DNA from 2 places in the Vibrio astriarenae genome. Region 2 is predicted to be linked to the other one. Evidence: riboswitches for the same ligand, from Rfam matches in the RefSeq annotation. Region 2 holds a riboswitch; the other holds the start of a gene.
The links. A riboswitch is a leader RNA that binds a small molecule or an ion and turns the genes downstream of it on or off. The one in region 2 is predicted to bind lysine.

Region 1 (7,851 bases), 1.4 Mb from region 2:
GTCCTTCCCAGAAGTGGCCTTTACATTCATCTTCCTGATTAGCTTTGCGAGCAATATCATAGTTCAACTCCTTCATGAACCAACTTAAATCACAAAGCCTTGCTCGCCAGCGACTGATAAAGTTATCAAATGCACCTTGCTCTGCTTTGTCTAAAGGGACTCCTACCTGCCACTTTTTGATTACATCTGGCAAACTATGCGCCATGCTCCATCGCAGAACCACTTCATGCGCATCTAAAGATTTCGCCTTATCTCGGTTGATACACACCACCAAGTGGTAATGATTACTCATGACGGCATAAGCACAAATATCAATGCAATACATTGAGGCTAAATCATAGATTCTCTGCTCAACCCAAGCTTTTCTGTGCTCGTAACACCTACCTGATAGCTTATCAACACCACATAAAAATGATTGGCGTACGCATCGGGAAACACAGTGATAATAGGGTGTGGTATTTAAATCAACGAGTTGTTTTCTAGCGGTTGTCATAAAATCACTCTGATATTCATTAACTTCGCTAAACACAATATTCGCTATCTAGTACAACTCCACCAAGCTAATTGTGTTTTCGACCGACATCACACAGTTTCATGCGTTGGATACATACAACAAAATGAGACTTTGCAAACCTGGTCGTTGATGGACTGTCCTCTTACAACATTAATTGGACTGTCCTTATAAAAACAAAGCCGGTGGAGAAACGCCACCGGCTTGTCATTTACACGAGTTCCATTCTCATTAGGATGTCACAGGAGCAGATCTCAATTCCGCTTTGCCTTTCGACCAAGAACGGAACATTGTAATCGATGTGTAGAACACCACGACGGTAACAAGCCAAGCTAAGGTATCTAAGTCGAGAGACTTCACGATAAAGGCGGCAATCAAAACAGCAATCGGTCCGGTAATCGCGACTGAAAGCGCCGCACGTGTATTAAGCGCTTGACGCTGAATAAAGCTACCAGCAGAAAAGAAACACAAGAAGGCACATGAGCACATCATAATTGGAAAAGCGGCAATTGGATTCATCCCAAGCAGGTAGATCATTGTCATACACGGCGCGTACAGACCAATGCCAACCGTCATCAATGCACCAAAGATAAAGTTACCGACAATAGCAATAACGAGTTTTGTGCCCGAAAGGCCTAATTCTGTACCACCTAACGGAAACAGCTCTAGGCGGCCCGCTAACATCAATATAGCGACGACGAGCAGTGCGCAACCCATAATCAAGCGAATGACTTGACGATCAAGCCCTGACACGATTCGTGCACCAATTGTTGCCCCCAGACATGCAGCAACAATTAAGCTCACCATCGTCGTCATGTCTACTTCCACAGCGGTCAGAAAAATCAGCGCTTGCGCCACGGTAGCCAGCGCGGCTTGTGCATTCAAAGTACCCGGCAAATCTTTATCATCTACCAGGTTAAACTGCTTATATCCGGCAGTCTTGATGGCAAAACTACCGACACCTAGAGTGTCACAAAAGTTCGCAATTCCACCAATTGCGCCCACTGCGACAGTGTTAGTTCCCACTTCACTATCGCGCTTCACCCGCCATGCTTTTATGAGCATAACGATGAAAATTAAACCGCCTAATGTTAGGCCGAGCTGAAGTAGATTAAGAATTGTCATGTCGGTACGCCATTTAAAAAAAACGCGCGATTTTAACCGCTATCCATTACTGTTCCTATGAAAATCTTAAACTTTTACTCATGCTTCAAAGCGAATTAACAAGCACGTAAAACACCCATCATTTCTTGTTAATTCTCATCACCAGATAGAATTAATCCCGTTCTCTTCAGTCGCTTTTTTAATGGAACAACCAAGGACATTGCTGCCATAACGATAGCACTGACCAAATAGTAATAACCCAACGATTGTTGGTCAGATACCCAATGCTCGATTAAGAAACCACCAGCAGCCCCGGCTAAAATCATCTGAACAGAACCCGATAATGCAGAGACCGAGCCCACTTGTTTCTTATGCGGAGCAAGCAGCATAGCGATAGAAATCGGAAACGAAATTCCTTGAGCAAATGCATAACCAGAAAAGGCGATAACCAAAGTAGCGGTATTAAACTCAGCCAATAGCAAACCCAGCCCGGAAGCTGAAATAATTAACATCGACAAAAACAAAATCTGCATTTGTGAAAGCCGCTTGCTCATTAGGTTTAAACAGACTGTCCCTATTAGGAGGCTGAATGAAGGGATTAACATGATAGTGCCGTAATCGGCAGCCGACATCCCAAGCTGTTTTTGCATCAGGAATGGCAACAAACTTAAGGTCACCACCGCCCCTAAATACGTGACCCAGTTATAGCTTGCACTTTGAATCACCTGCCAATTACCGAGCAGCTTTATGTAAGTACCGACTATTTTCCTTGGTTCGAACTTGCTGGGCGAGTAAGGCAATGTTTCTGGCAAGACTCTCCAACCAATAGTAAATATCGCAATAAGATAAACTAGGACAAAACTAAATACTGACTGCCACCCAAGGTGGTGGGCTATCCAGCCACCAAATACTGGAGCGATTATTGGAAGAATGGAGGCCGTCACTGACATATACGAAAGCGCTTTGGTTAAGTTCGGACCATCATAGCTATCTCGTAAAACGCTGCGACTCAGTACAGACGCACTACCCGCCCCTAAGCCTTGCAGTAAGCGACCCGTAATCAACGCAGTGTAACTGTCGGTAAATATAAAACAGAGAACCGTCCCAAATAAGTAAACGCTTTGACCGAGCAAAAACACAGGTCTTCGCCCAATGGCATCTGAAAGCGGTCCATAAAATAGCTGAGAACCACCAAATCCAATCAAGAATAAGGTGACAACTAGCTGAATCTGGGTGGAATCTACACCAAGTGATTCGCTCATTAAAGGAAGTGAGGGTAAGTAAATACTCACCCCTACTTGTCCAGTAGCGATGATCATCATTGCCAGAATAAGTGGCGTTTTGTTAAAGGAAGTCGTCTTTAAATTCATGATTGTGAGTTTATATTATTGCCCTTCAAGTGATAACTAGCCATTATGGAAATAGATTACGTCTTAACAGGAAACAATTGAGGAGCGAGATGGATTGGTTAGAATGCGTGAATACTTATGTCACTGTGATTGAGGAAGGGAGCTTCAATGGAGCGGCCCGTAGGTTGCACACCACAAGCTCAGCAGTGAGCAAGCGCATCCACTGGCTCGAGAGCCGTGTTGGCACGCAGTTATTAAAGCGAACCACGCGTTCAATGTCTCAAACAGAAGCTGGAACGCTTTTCTATCAAGGCTGCGTTGAGTCACTAGCGCGGTGGCAAACCATTATTGACGATACACGCTCTATTTCAGGCTCACCCAAAGGTCTGCTCCGAGTCGGTGCAACCGTTGCGGTTGGTTCTAAGTTCTTAGTTAAGTATTTGCAAGATTTTCTAGAGCTTTATCCAGACATACAAGTTCAACTTACCACGACGACACCAGGTCAACTTCCAGAGATGAATCTCGATGTCTTCATTTCACGTGAATTAGAACAGCTCAACTCACTCAGTGTTAAGCAAATTCCACTACTCGAGCGAAAAATTGCTTTCTATGCAGCGCCGAGCTATATCAAAAAGCATGGTACACCGACTTGTGTCGAAGAACTTGCCGATCATAACGTATTAATTTGGGGGGAAAAGCCAGAAAGAGAATATCGCGTATCAAACAGCAAACGCATTACCGTTAGCGGTAACTTCTCTACTACCAATCCAGAAGCTTTATTTTATGCGGGTAAGTCAGGGATGGGGATTATGATCGTTAGCGAGTTCATGATTGAACCTGAGGTCGAATCCGGCCAACTCATTCGATTACTGCCTGACATTATGGCAGAAGAGCTGACTATCTATGCCTACTACCCTAATCTTGATCGGGAACACACCCGAACCAAGTTATTTATCGACTATTTAAAAGCACGGCTTATGGAGCATCAGGCACAAAAAAACGCCAGCTGACAACAAGTCAGCTGGCGTCTATTTAATCAATCAAAGTAACGCATTAAGCTTTCGCACAGCTCGCCATCTTTGATTTTGATAATGTTGAAAGCACGAAACACACAACAATAAATGTCACGGCTGATGCAACAAACGCCATCGCGACAGAGGATGTAAAGCCAAGTGCGATGTAGCCTACACACGAAATCAGTGCAACTGATAGTGCGTATGGTAGCTGAGTCGCCACGTGGTCGATGTGGTTACAACGTGCACCTGTCGAAGACAGGATCGTAGTATCTGAAATTGGAGAACAGTGGTCACCAAAGACAGAGCCAGCAAGAACAGCACTCAACATTGGAAGCATCAATGCAATATCAGTCGCTGCCGCCATATCACCAGCGATAGGGAGCATGATACCGAACGTGCCCCAAGATGTACCTGTCGAGAATGCCATCAAACCCGCGAGTAGGAATAGAATAACAGGTAGCCAATGTGCACCGATATTACCTTCAGCTAGAGTCGATAGGTATTTACCAGTGTTCATGTCACCGATCACGCTACCAATTGACCAAGCAAACACAAGAATTAGAATTGCGCCAAACATTGATTTTGCGCCAATCCAAAGCGTGCGTGAGATATCTGCTGCTGGAAGACCTTGTTTGATAACTGTGAATAGAGCAACCGCTAGGCCGACAACACCACCATAGATAAGAGAGCGACCAACATCTGTGTTTTCAAACGCGCCCAGCAGACTAAACGCTTCGCCTTCATCAGCAAGTGCGGCACCACCCGTGTACAGCATCGCAACCACCGTAGCGGCAATAAGTGACACAATAGGGAGAACTAGGTCAGAAACTTTACCGCCTTCACTCTCTTTAATATCTAGCTCTTCATTAATTTCGTGAGCCGCTTTCTCATCATCAGATTTGTCGTTTTCAAAGCCATGGCCTTGAGACGCTTCAATCTCATGCTTGCGCATTTGACCAACATCCAACTGGAACCATACAACCGCGAAGACCATCAATAGAGCAAACACAGCATAGAAGTTCATTGGAATCATGCGAACGTACGCACCAATTGCCGAGTATTCGGTAACACCGTGTGAAACCAAGATGCCCGCAACGATCGTCATGATGTATGCACCCCAGCTTGACGCTGGCATAAGAACACACATTGGCGCCGCTGTAGAGTCAAGGATATAAGCGAGCTTTGAGCGCGACACGTAGTAGCGGTCAGTAACAGGACGAGAGATCGCACCTACTGCTAGGCTGTTAAAATAGTCGTCAATAAAAATGAATACGCCTAGGAATGCAGCCAGTAGCTTCGAACCACGCTTGCTCTTAACTCGAGATTGAGCCCATTCAGCAAAAGCGCGTGTACCGCCAGATAGTGTTAAGAGTGCCGTCATCATACCCAGTAACACTAGGAAACCAACGATGCTCATGTTCCACTCATTGATACCGCCATCTTCAATAAAGACGCCAGAAACCACTGAGCCAACGTAGCCTGCGGCAGCAGAGAACGAGTAGTCATTCAGCAGTACTGCACCGAGTACGATACCAACACCAAGTGAGACCAAAACGCGACGTGTAATGATCGCTAATGTGAGTGCCACCAGCGGGGGCAACAAAGAAATCGGTGATGATGCAAAATCGATTAAATTCATGATCTTCAAAAACCAAATTAATTTTATTTATGTGGTTAGAGATCTACTGCAGCGATAAGTGCACTTAATGAATGTTAAGTACTTATCAGATAAAGAAAGGTGTGCGAATGCCTCACCCAACCCTACAGTAGCGCTCCATAGTAATACCTACCTCACCACTTTAGTGAGTATAGACTATGGCAGTGTTGCTCCTATTCGAAAGCAACCCCAGCAAGCCGGCGTTGATATGCCTGGTTTACTTCGGCGACAGAGCCTTTCACGTCTATTCATTGGTATCACCCCAATAAACGCTACTCATCAGATATCGCGCCTCTACCGCTCAATTCAAAACAAAACATGTTGTAAACATTGTTTCACAACACATTAACTCTGCTTGAGCATTAGGTACGGGCCATTCTACTTATGAGAATTTGATTTGCAACACATTATTCCACCACTTTTCTTGAGAGCGGTGTCGAGGCTACAATTAGTTGCTCATTTATTGTTCGCTTGTTTTTTGAAACAGGAAGATGATTAGAATAACCTTGGAACTGGAACAATAGAAAAAGCAATCTAAACTACGGTACCTCCTCAATGATTTCGACTTGATGCCAACAAGCAAGTCGAAACGTTGACAATTTTACCTTTTTTGAGCATTTTTTGTGACATGTACCCTAGATAATTAACGTAACTATTCGCTATTGTTAATCTACGTACATTCTTATCTTTCAAATTCTCAATCTACATTTAAACCACTATATCAATCACGATAGGTTAGGTGAGCAGCATGCGGATTAAATGGCATAGGGTATATATGCTCTCAGCCCCCCACCAGTGACTCCCATATTGATAGTCAATTTTGGTTAAAGTATTTATTCTATTAATAAAACATGTCGCGCTTTGACTAGTTTAATTGTTCACAATAAGTCATTTAATTTACGTTAATTACGTTTATCTACTTTAAGATTATTGTCATACTGGAATATTGGGTATATCATATTTCACGTTGACTTAATTAATTAAATGGGAAGAGTCATGTCGGAACTAACAAAAACACTATTAAATATCCGTAGCCTTCGTGCATTTGCTCGTGAGCTAACTCTAGAGCAACTTGAAGAAGCCTTAGAAAAACTAACTATCGTAACAGACGAGCGCCGTGAAGCTGCTGAAGCGGAACAAGCTGCTAAAGCGGAACAAGAAGCGAAACTTGCTGCTATCGCTGCTCAAATTTCTAAAGACGGTATCGACGTTGAAGCACTAATTTCAGCTCTATCTGGTGAAACAGGTAAAGCGAAACCTAAAGCTAAACGCGCACCACGCCCTGCAAAATACAAATATGTTGATGTAAGCGGCGAAGAGAAAACATGGACAGGCCAAGGCCGCACACCTTCTGTTATTCAAGCTGCGCTTGATGAAGGTAAATCTCTAGAAGATTTCGCAATCTAATGTTGTGCAATTTCGAAAAAGGGCTCCACGCGGAGCCCTTTTTTAATATCAGTGATAAGCAAATACCTTCATTATCACACTTAGTCCAATGACACTGCCAATATATTGACCATATCACTTCTTACAATTAAATGACAAAGGTCATCTAGACAATTGGCTTTTGACCGCGTTGAATTAGCCGAAGGAAAACGTTTTCAGCCGCATCACCTGCAACCCCTGCTAATTTATCAGTAATTTTCTTTTTCTGAACATAGCGAACATTCAATACCGTTTTTTCTTTGCAAGCGGCAACAATAAGGTCATCAGAGGTATTAATCTCATCAACTAAACCTTTCTCATGTGCGGTCGTACCGAACCAATGTTCACCCGTCGCTACCGAGTCCAAGTCTAATTCAGGCCTGCGAGCGCGAATAAAGTCTTTAAACAGACCGTGTGTTTCTTCCAACTCTTGTTTAAACTTATCACGAGCTTTATCTGTGTTTTCACCAAACATAGTTAACGTTCGCTTATATTCACCTGCCGTTAATTGCTCATACTCTATATCGTACTTCTTTAGCACCTTATTAAAGTTTGGTAGCTGTGCGATAACACCAATCGACCCAACAATGGCAAAAGGCGCAGAGACGATCTTATCAGCAATACATGCCATCATATAACCACCGCTCGCGGCAACTTTATCAACGGCAATAGTAAGAGGCAGCCCAGCCGCTTTAATTCTATCTAATTGTGAAGAAGCTAGACCATACGCGTGTACCATGCCACCGCCCGATTCTAAACGAACTAATACCTCATCCCCTTCTCGAGCAA
Region 2 (7,851 bases):
TTATCTATTTGAAGCACGATTTAGATAAGACTTTAAATAGACCACTGCGGAGTGGTAGTTCAGTTGGTTAGAATACCGGCCTGTCACGCCGGGGGTCGCGGGTTCGAGTCCCGTCCACTCCGCCACTTATACTAAGCCCTAGTCGAAAGACTAGGGCTTTTTTACGTTTGTGCTTTTTGATTGAAGATAAAAATCGCTTTTATCTTCCACATTCACTTCAAGTTAAGAAGACTTGTCTGGCTCTTCGGTTGTAACCTGCAAGCGACTTTCTAGATTCGTCAGCTCTTGTACTTGATTAATCAGGTCCATACGACGGGCGTCATTGCTATCTGACCAAGTTAGGCCAAGGAATGTAAATAGGTCACCCTCATCGCGTTGATAGACAACATCGGCTGTAAACTCATCACCGTCTGGGATCGCTACAATGACCTTTTCAGGTATTTGAATACGGTTTGATACTAATACGCCAGCTCCTCCCATACTGATATCTTTTATCACAGCACGTCCCAATAGCTTGTTTTTGAACCAACCAGGCTGTTTCAATTGAACAGCAAGTCCATTAGCTTGCGACTTAAATGGCTCTTCAGGCATCCAAAAGTACCAGCGAATATATTTTCTTTTTGCTTCGTTATCTGACTTCATTCTGACTCATATTATTTTCGGCATAGCTCTAGTCATTAAAAACGACCATGTTGGCTAAAAGTAAAATGGCTAGACCTGTTTTCTTTGTTGTTTAGACGTCTAGATATCTGAATTTTGTGTGGTAGGATGTAGGAAATGAACAAGGAATGAGGCTGTAAAGTGGGAACAAATGTAAGACAGCAGATCGAAGCACAACTGAAGCAGAAGATCTTGTTAATCGACGGCGGCATGGGCACTATGATTCAAGATCATAAGCTTGAAGAGAGTGACTATCGTGGCGAGCGCTTTTCTGATTGGCATTGTGATCTTAAAGGGAATAACGACCTGTTGGTTCTTACTCAGCCAGAGCTCATTAAAGGTATCCATAATGAGTACTTAGAAGCAGGGGCAGACATTCTTGAAACGAACACTTTCAATGCTACGACCATCGCTATGGCCGACTATGACATGGAGAGTCTAAGTGAAGAAATCAACTTCGCTGCCGCGACATTGGCGAGAGAAGCAGCAGATGAATGGACTGCGAGAACGCCCGATAAACCAAGATACGTCGCCGGTGTTTTAGGGCCAACTAACCGTACATGTTCAATTTCACCGGACGTTAATGACCCTGGCTATCGCAATGTCACTTTTGATGAGCTCGTTGAAGCTTACTCTGAATCAACTCGCGCTCTGATCCGAGGTGGTAGTGATCTTATCCTTATCGAAACCATCTTCGATACGCTGAACGCGAAAGCGTGTGCTTTTGCTGTAGATAGTGTTTTCGAAGAGCTAGGTCAATCACTACCAGTCATGATCTCGGGGACGATCACGGATGCCTCTGGCCGAACGCTTTCTGGACAAACAACGGAGGCATTTTATAACGCGCTTCGTCACGTCAATCCAATTACTTTTGGTCTCAACTGTGCCCTTGGCCCAGATGAGTTGCGACCATATGTAGAAGAGCTATCACGTATTTCGGATACGTTTGTCTCAACACACCCAAATGCGGGCTTACCAAATGCGTTTGGTGAGTACGATCTGTCGCCAGAAGATATGGCGCTTCATGTCAAAGAGTGGGCTGAGAGCGGCTTCTTAAATATGATAGGTGGTTGTTGTGGTACAACCCCTGAGCATATTCGTCACATGGCACTTGCCGTGGAAGGCGTTGCTCCTCGACCTTTACCGGATATTCCAAAAGCTTGTCGTCTATCTGGTCTTGAGCCTCTAACGATCGAAAAAGAAACTCTGTTTATTAATGTCGGTGAGCGAACCAATGTTACCGGCTCGGCACGATTTAAACGATTGATCAAAGAAGAGCTTTACGATGAAGCACTTGAGGTCGCAAGACAGCAGGTCGAGAATGGTGCCCAAATCATCGACATCAACATGGATGAGGGGATGTTGGATGCTGAGGCTTGTATGGTCAGATTCCTCAACCTTTGTGCATCTGAGCCTGAGATTTCTAAAGTACCCATTATGGTCGACTCCTCTAAGTGGGAAGTCATAGAGGCGGGTCTTAAGTGTATTCAAGGTAAAGGCATCGTAAACTCTATCTCTCTTAAAGAGGGTAAAGAGAAGTTTGTAGAGCAAGCGAAACTGATTCGACGCTATGGCGCAGCTGTTATTGTGATGGCCTTTGATGAAGTTGGTCAGGCGGAAACGCGTGAGCGCAAATTGGAAATTTGTACCAATGCTTACCGTATCTTGGTGGATGAAGTGGGTTTTCCTGCTGAAGATATTATTTTTGACCCGAATATCTTTGCTGTTGCGACAGGTATCGAAGAGCATAACAACTATGCGGTCGACTTTATTGAGGCCGTCGCTGATATCAAACGAGATCTGCCTTATGCGATGATCTCTGGGGGGGTATCAAACGTCTCCTTCTCATTCCGTGGTAACAACTATGTTCGTGAAGCTATTCACGCAGTCTTCCTCTACCACTGTTTTAAAAACGGTATGGATATGGGGATCGTTAACGCAGGTCAGTTGGAGATCTATGACAACGTCCCAGAGAAACTTCGAGAAGCGGTAGAGGATGTGGTTCTTAACCGACGTGATGATGGCACAGAAAGACTGCTAGAAATTGCTGAAGAGTATCGCACCAATGCTGTTGGTAAAGAAGATGACGCTTCTGCTCTAGAGTGGCGTACTTGGCCGGTTGAGAAACGTCTAGAGCATGCCTTGGTGAAGGGCATCACAGAGTTTATCGTTGAAGATACAGAGGAAGCTCGAGTCAATGCGACTAAGCCACTTGAGGTGATTGAAGGCCCGCTTATGGACGGCATGAACGTGGTCGGTGATCTCTTCGGCGAGGGTAAGATGTTCTTGCCTCAGGTTGTTAAGTCAGCCCGTGTAATGAAGCAGGCAGTTGCCCATCTTGAGCCTTATATTAATGCCGAAAAACAAGCGGGAAGCTCAAACGGTAAAATCCTTCTTGCGACGGTGAAAGGTGACGTTCACGACATTGGTAAGAACATTGTTGGTGTGGTTCTGCAGTGCAATAACTATGAGATTATCGATCTCGGAGTCATGGTTCCATGTGAGAAGATCCTAAAAGTCGCTAAGGAAGAGAACGTTGACATTATCGGTCTCTCTGGCCTAATTACGCCTTCTCTAGACGAGATGGTTCATGTTGCTAAAGAGATGGAGCGACTAGACTTTGACTTACCGCTATTGATTGGCGGTGCAACCACCTCAAAAGCGCATACGGCTGTTAAAATCGAGCAAAACTACAAGAATCCAGTGGTTTATGTAAACAATGCGTCTAGAGCGGTGGGGGTATGTACCTCACTACTTTCTGATGAGCTAAGACCTAAATTTATCGAGAAACTTGATGCGGACTACGAGCGTGTTCGTGAGCAACATAGCCGCAAGAAGCCAAGAACAAAACCGGTAACGCTCGAGCAAGCTCGTGCGAATAAGGTTGCTATTGATTGGGCTAGCTACACGCCACCTCAACCTGCAAAGCCGGGGATTCATGTGTTTGATGATGTGAGTGTGGCAACACTTCGTCAATATATCGACTGGACGCCGTTCTTCATGACTTGGTCACTGGTTGGTAAATACCCGAAGATCTTAGATCATGAAGAAGTGGGCGAAGAGGCGAAGCGATTGTTCGCCGATGCTAACGAGTGGCTAGACAGAATTGAAGCGGAACAGCTGCTTAAAGTTCGCGGTATGTGTGGTTTATTCCCTGCAGCCAGTGTCGATGATGATATTGAAGTTTATACCGATGAGTCTCGCACGCAAGTCGCTAAGGTTCTGCATAACCTACGTCAACAAACCGAGAAGCCGAAAGGCTTTAACTACTGTCTGTCAGACTATATTGCGCCAAAAGGCAGTGGTAAGAAAGACTGGATTGGTGGCTTTGCGGTTACAGGTGGCATTGGAGAGCGTGAGTTAGCGGACGAGTTCAAAGCGCAGGGTGATGATTACAACGCGATCATGATTCAAGCGGTAGCAGACCGTCTTGCTGAGGCTTTTGCAGAATACCTTCATGAGCGCGTACGAAAAGACATTTGGGGTTATTCGCCGCAAGAGCAGCTCAGTAACGAGGACCTGATTCGTGAGAACTATCAAGGTATTCGTCCAGCACCAGGCTATCCAGCGTGTCCAGAGCATACTGAAAAGGGCAGTTTGTGGGACCTACTTAATGTAGAAGAGACGATTGGGATGTCACTTACGAGCAGTTACGCGATGTGGCCAGGAGCATCGGTTTCAGGATGGTATTTTTCACACCCTGACTCGCGCTACTTTGCTATCGCTCAAATACAACCCGATCAGGTAGCAAGCTATGCAGATCGTAAAGGTTGGGATCAGCTAGAAGCCGAAAAGTGGCTAGGTCCTAACATTAATGGTTAATTGATTAAGCCTAACTAGAAAGCCCCTCTCGATGAGGGGCTTTGTTTTGCTACCGAGAAAAATTACTGTTCAAACAGCTCTTGGTGTAAACGCTGTATTGCCTGTTTGGCTACAGATTCATGCAGAAGGAAGCATAAGTTATGTTGGCTAGCACCGTAACAAATCATGCGTAAGTTGAAATCTTCTAGCGTCCCAAAGACTTGCTTCGCTGAGCCTTTTGACGAGCTCATATTATTGCCAATAAGAGCGACAACACTTAGGTTGTGTTCAACTTCAACATGACAAAGCTCTTCCAGCTCTTCACGCACCGCCTGTGGAAGCTGAGGTGCGCCACCACTGGTATCTGTTTGATCAAGGGTGAGTGATACACTGATCTCTGATGTCGTAATAAGATCGACAGAGATCTTATGTTTAGCCAGGATCTCAAACACCTTTGCTAAAAAGCCATAAGCGTGGAACATTTTGGCACTGCGCAGAGTTACCATGGTTTGATTATTGCGAAGTGCTAGCGCACGGTACAGAGGCGATGTTTCCGCATGATGGCGAATCCAAGTTCCCCCTTTTTCAGGCTCGCGTGAAGATCCAACAAAAACAGGAATGTCGTGTCTGAGGGCAGGCACGAGCGTAGAAGGGTGAAGGATCTTTGCGCCAAAATTTGCCATTTCTGAGGCTTCACTAAAGCTTATCTCAGAGATTGGTGCCGCTTTTGGCGCGATTCGCGGGTCAGTCGTATAGATACCCGGGACATCGGTCCAAATTTCTAGGCCGGAAGCCTGTACAGCCTCTGCGATAAGCGCGGCACTATAATCACTACCACCACGGCCTAGTGTTGTGGTATCGCCGTCTTGATTTGAGCCAATGAAGCCCTGTGTAACAACCACTTGTTCTTTGCAAAGCGGAACCAGTAGCGCTTGTGCTTGTTGTGCTGTCTCTTCGAGATCCGGTTCAGCGCGACCAAATTGACTGTCCGTCTTGAGCACATCACGTATATCGAAACGAGTGGCGTTGATACCACGTTCGCGCATCAGTTGAGCGAGGATATGTGTCGACATCAGCTCACCACAGGCAACAAGATGGTCGGTGAGTTTTGTACTCGATTGAATAGACGCCGCCTCTGCCAAGCTGGTGACGGTATCAAGAATGGCGTACACCTCACTAGCCGCTTCTGCACCATTTTCTAGTTTAGATAGAATCGCTTCGTGAATATCAGCCAGTTGCTGTAGTACTGACGTGCGTTGCTCTTGGTCTTGTACGCCGTTTGCTAGTTCAACTAACAAGTTTGTGACACCAGAGCAAGCACTGCTGACCACTAGGCGGGTTGATGGGTGGCTCTCGATAATAGAGGCACAACGGCTCATTGCTTCAAAATTAGCGACACTTGTTCCGCCAAACTTAGCGACATTGAATGTGCTCACGGTAGTACTCCTGATACTTCAAAAATTAATACATCCAGTGTGTTTGAAGAGGAGTGAGCATTCAGAGGTGATATGAAAGTGAAATTACCTCAGAAGCTCATCATCAGGCCGTGCTGATGACAGTTGAAGGGATTCAGCCCATTCAACCGACAGGAGTGTATCGCATTGTGCTCCCATCTCGGCGCTACTCCCCCTGAGTGAATAGTATTGGAACTGCGATTCCACTATTACACCTGCCTGGGCAGCGCTCCTCTTCTGTTATTGTGTAATCATTGAACGGCTTTAGTATAAAAATGTCAATGAATATTTGAGCTTGGCAACAGTTTTACCATTTAGTCTCTTAAGGAGTGGTACTACCTCTATAATTAAGAGCCCAATAGCGAAAGTTACTCAACTGATAAATTTAGTTTGGGTAGCAGAGATGGAATAACAACAACGATATAACGGAGTGATGAATGTCTATCCAAAGCTTTTTTCCCCCAAGACGTGTATTGATGGGCCCTGGTCCATCGGATATCTCCCCACAAGTTCTTCAAGCGATGAGTAGACCAACCATTGGTCACCTAGATCCATTGTTTATTAATATGATGGATGAGGTTAAGTCGCTTCTAAAATATGCTTTCCAAACACAAAACGAGTTCACGATTGCAGTTTCTGCTCCTGGCAGTGCCGGCATGGAAGCGTGCTTCGTCAATTTGATCGAGCCTGGCGATAAAGTCATTGTTTGTCGCAATGGTGTCTTTGGTGAACGCATGCGTGAAAATGTGCTTCGAGTCGGCGGTGAGGCCGTTCTGGTGGATGATGAGTGGGGTAAACCTGTTTCAGTTGATAAAGTAGAACAAGCCTTTGCAGATCATCCAGACTGCAAACTGCTTGCCTTTGTTCATGCAGAGACGTCAACGGGGGCATTGAGTGATGCACAAGCCCTGGGAGCTCTGGCTAAGCGTCATAGCGCTTTGACGATTGTTGACACGGTGACTTCATTAGGTGGCGTACCACTAAAAGTCGATGAGTGGCAGCTTGATGCAGTCTATTCAGGTAGCCAAAAATGTTTATCGTGTGTACCTGGATTATCACCTGTGACCTTTTCTCCAGCAGCGATTGAGAAGATTCAATCTCGGTCGACACCTATCCAAAGCTGGTTTCTAGATCAAAGCTTGGTGCTGGGCTATTGGAGTGGGGATGGCAAGCGCAGTTACCACCACACTGCACCAGTAAACAGTTTATATGCATTGCATGAGTCACTCGTTTTGCTGCAAAACGAAGGGTTAGAAAATGCTTGGCAGCGTCATAAAGCGATGCATAACAAATTAAAACAAGGTTTAGAGTCTTTGGGGTTTGAGTTTGTTGTGGATGAGGCCTATCGTCTCCCACAGCTCAATGCCGTTTATGTTCCACAGGGCATCGACGAAGCGAAAGTTCGTAGCGAGCTTCTCAATGTGTTTAATCTTGAAATCGGTGCAGGGTTAGGCTCGCTTGCGGGTAAGGCGTGGCGCATTGGTTTGATGGGCTATGGTGCCTCTGAGCAAAATGTGGCGCTGTGTTTGAAAGCACTTGAAGAGAAAATCAAGTAAGCGCTTAAAATATCGAATAAAAAAATGGCGTAGGTGATTGTCTACGCCATTCAACTGTTAATTACTCACTCGCTGCGCTCGTTGTCCTTTCAGAGCTCACCGAATTCGCATTTGAGACTGTGCTACCTGCCTTGCTGGGACCAGCATAAGTGATGGTGGAAAAGTCAGTGTTTGGGAACAAAAATTCGCCCTCTGAGCGTATCTGCGCCGCTTTCAACTCATCACCCATTCCCAGGTGTGCCAACACCAAGTTTTTATAAAATGCTGGTCGCGGTTTGTTCTGGATAACATTAAGAGACCAATCAATATAAGATTGAATATAAGCCTTTTCACCGGTCTGCAAGCCTATATCGAGATAGGTAACGTAGACATCCCAATCA

Region 1: linked by a shared signal. The riboswitch ahead of GT360_RS04935 (Na+/H+ antiporter NhaC family protein) and the one ahead of lysC (lysine-sensitive aspartokinase 3) in region 2 are both predicted to bind lysine.

Annotation. Positions count from the first base shown of each region.
Region 1 is NZ_CP047475.1:1,020,272-1,028,122, reverse strand. Features, by position in the region: gene GT360_RS04955 (transposase) at 1-529, opposite strand, end outside; gene GT360_RS04950 (sulfite exporter TauE/SafE family protein) at 743-1,636, opposite strand; gene GT360_RS04945 (multidrug effflux MFS transporter) at 1,765-2,985, opposite strand; gene GT360_RS04940 (LysR family transcriptional regulator) at 3,075-3,974, shown strand; gene GT360_RS04935 (Na+/H+ antiporter NhaC family protein) at 4,018-5,619, opposite strand; lysine riboswitch at 5,740-5,942, opposite strand; gene GT360_RS04930 (H-NS family histone-like protein) at 6,634-7,044, shown strand; gene sohB (protease SohB) at 7,190-7,851, opposite strand, start outside.
Region 2 is NZ_CP047475.1:2,743,802-2,751,652, reverse strand. Features, by position in the region: tRNA gene GT360_RS12740 (tRNA-Asp) at 49-125, shown strand; gene GT360_RS12735 (PilZ domain-containing protein) at 223-642, opposite strand; gene metH (methionine synthase) at 802-4,482, shown strand; gene lysC (lysine-sensitive aspartokinase 3) at 4,545-5,897, opposite strand; lysine riboswitch at 5,983-6,160, opposite strand; gene GT360_RS12720 (pyridoxal-phosphate-dependent aminotransferase family protein) at 6,353-7,471, shown strand; gene GT360_RS12715 (PglL family O-oligosaccharyltransferase) at 7,533-7,851, opposite strand, start outside.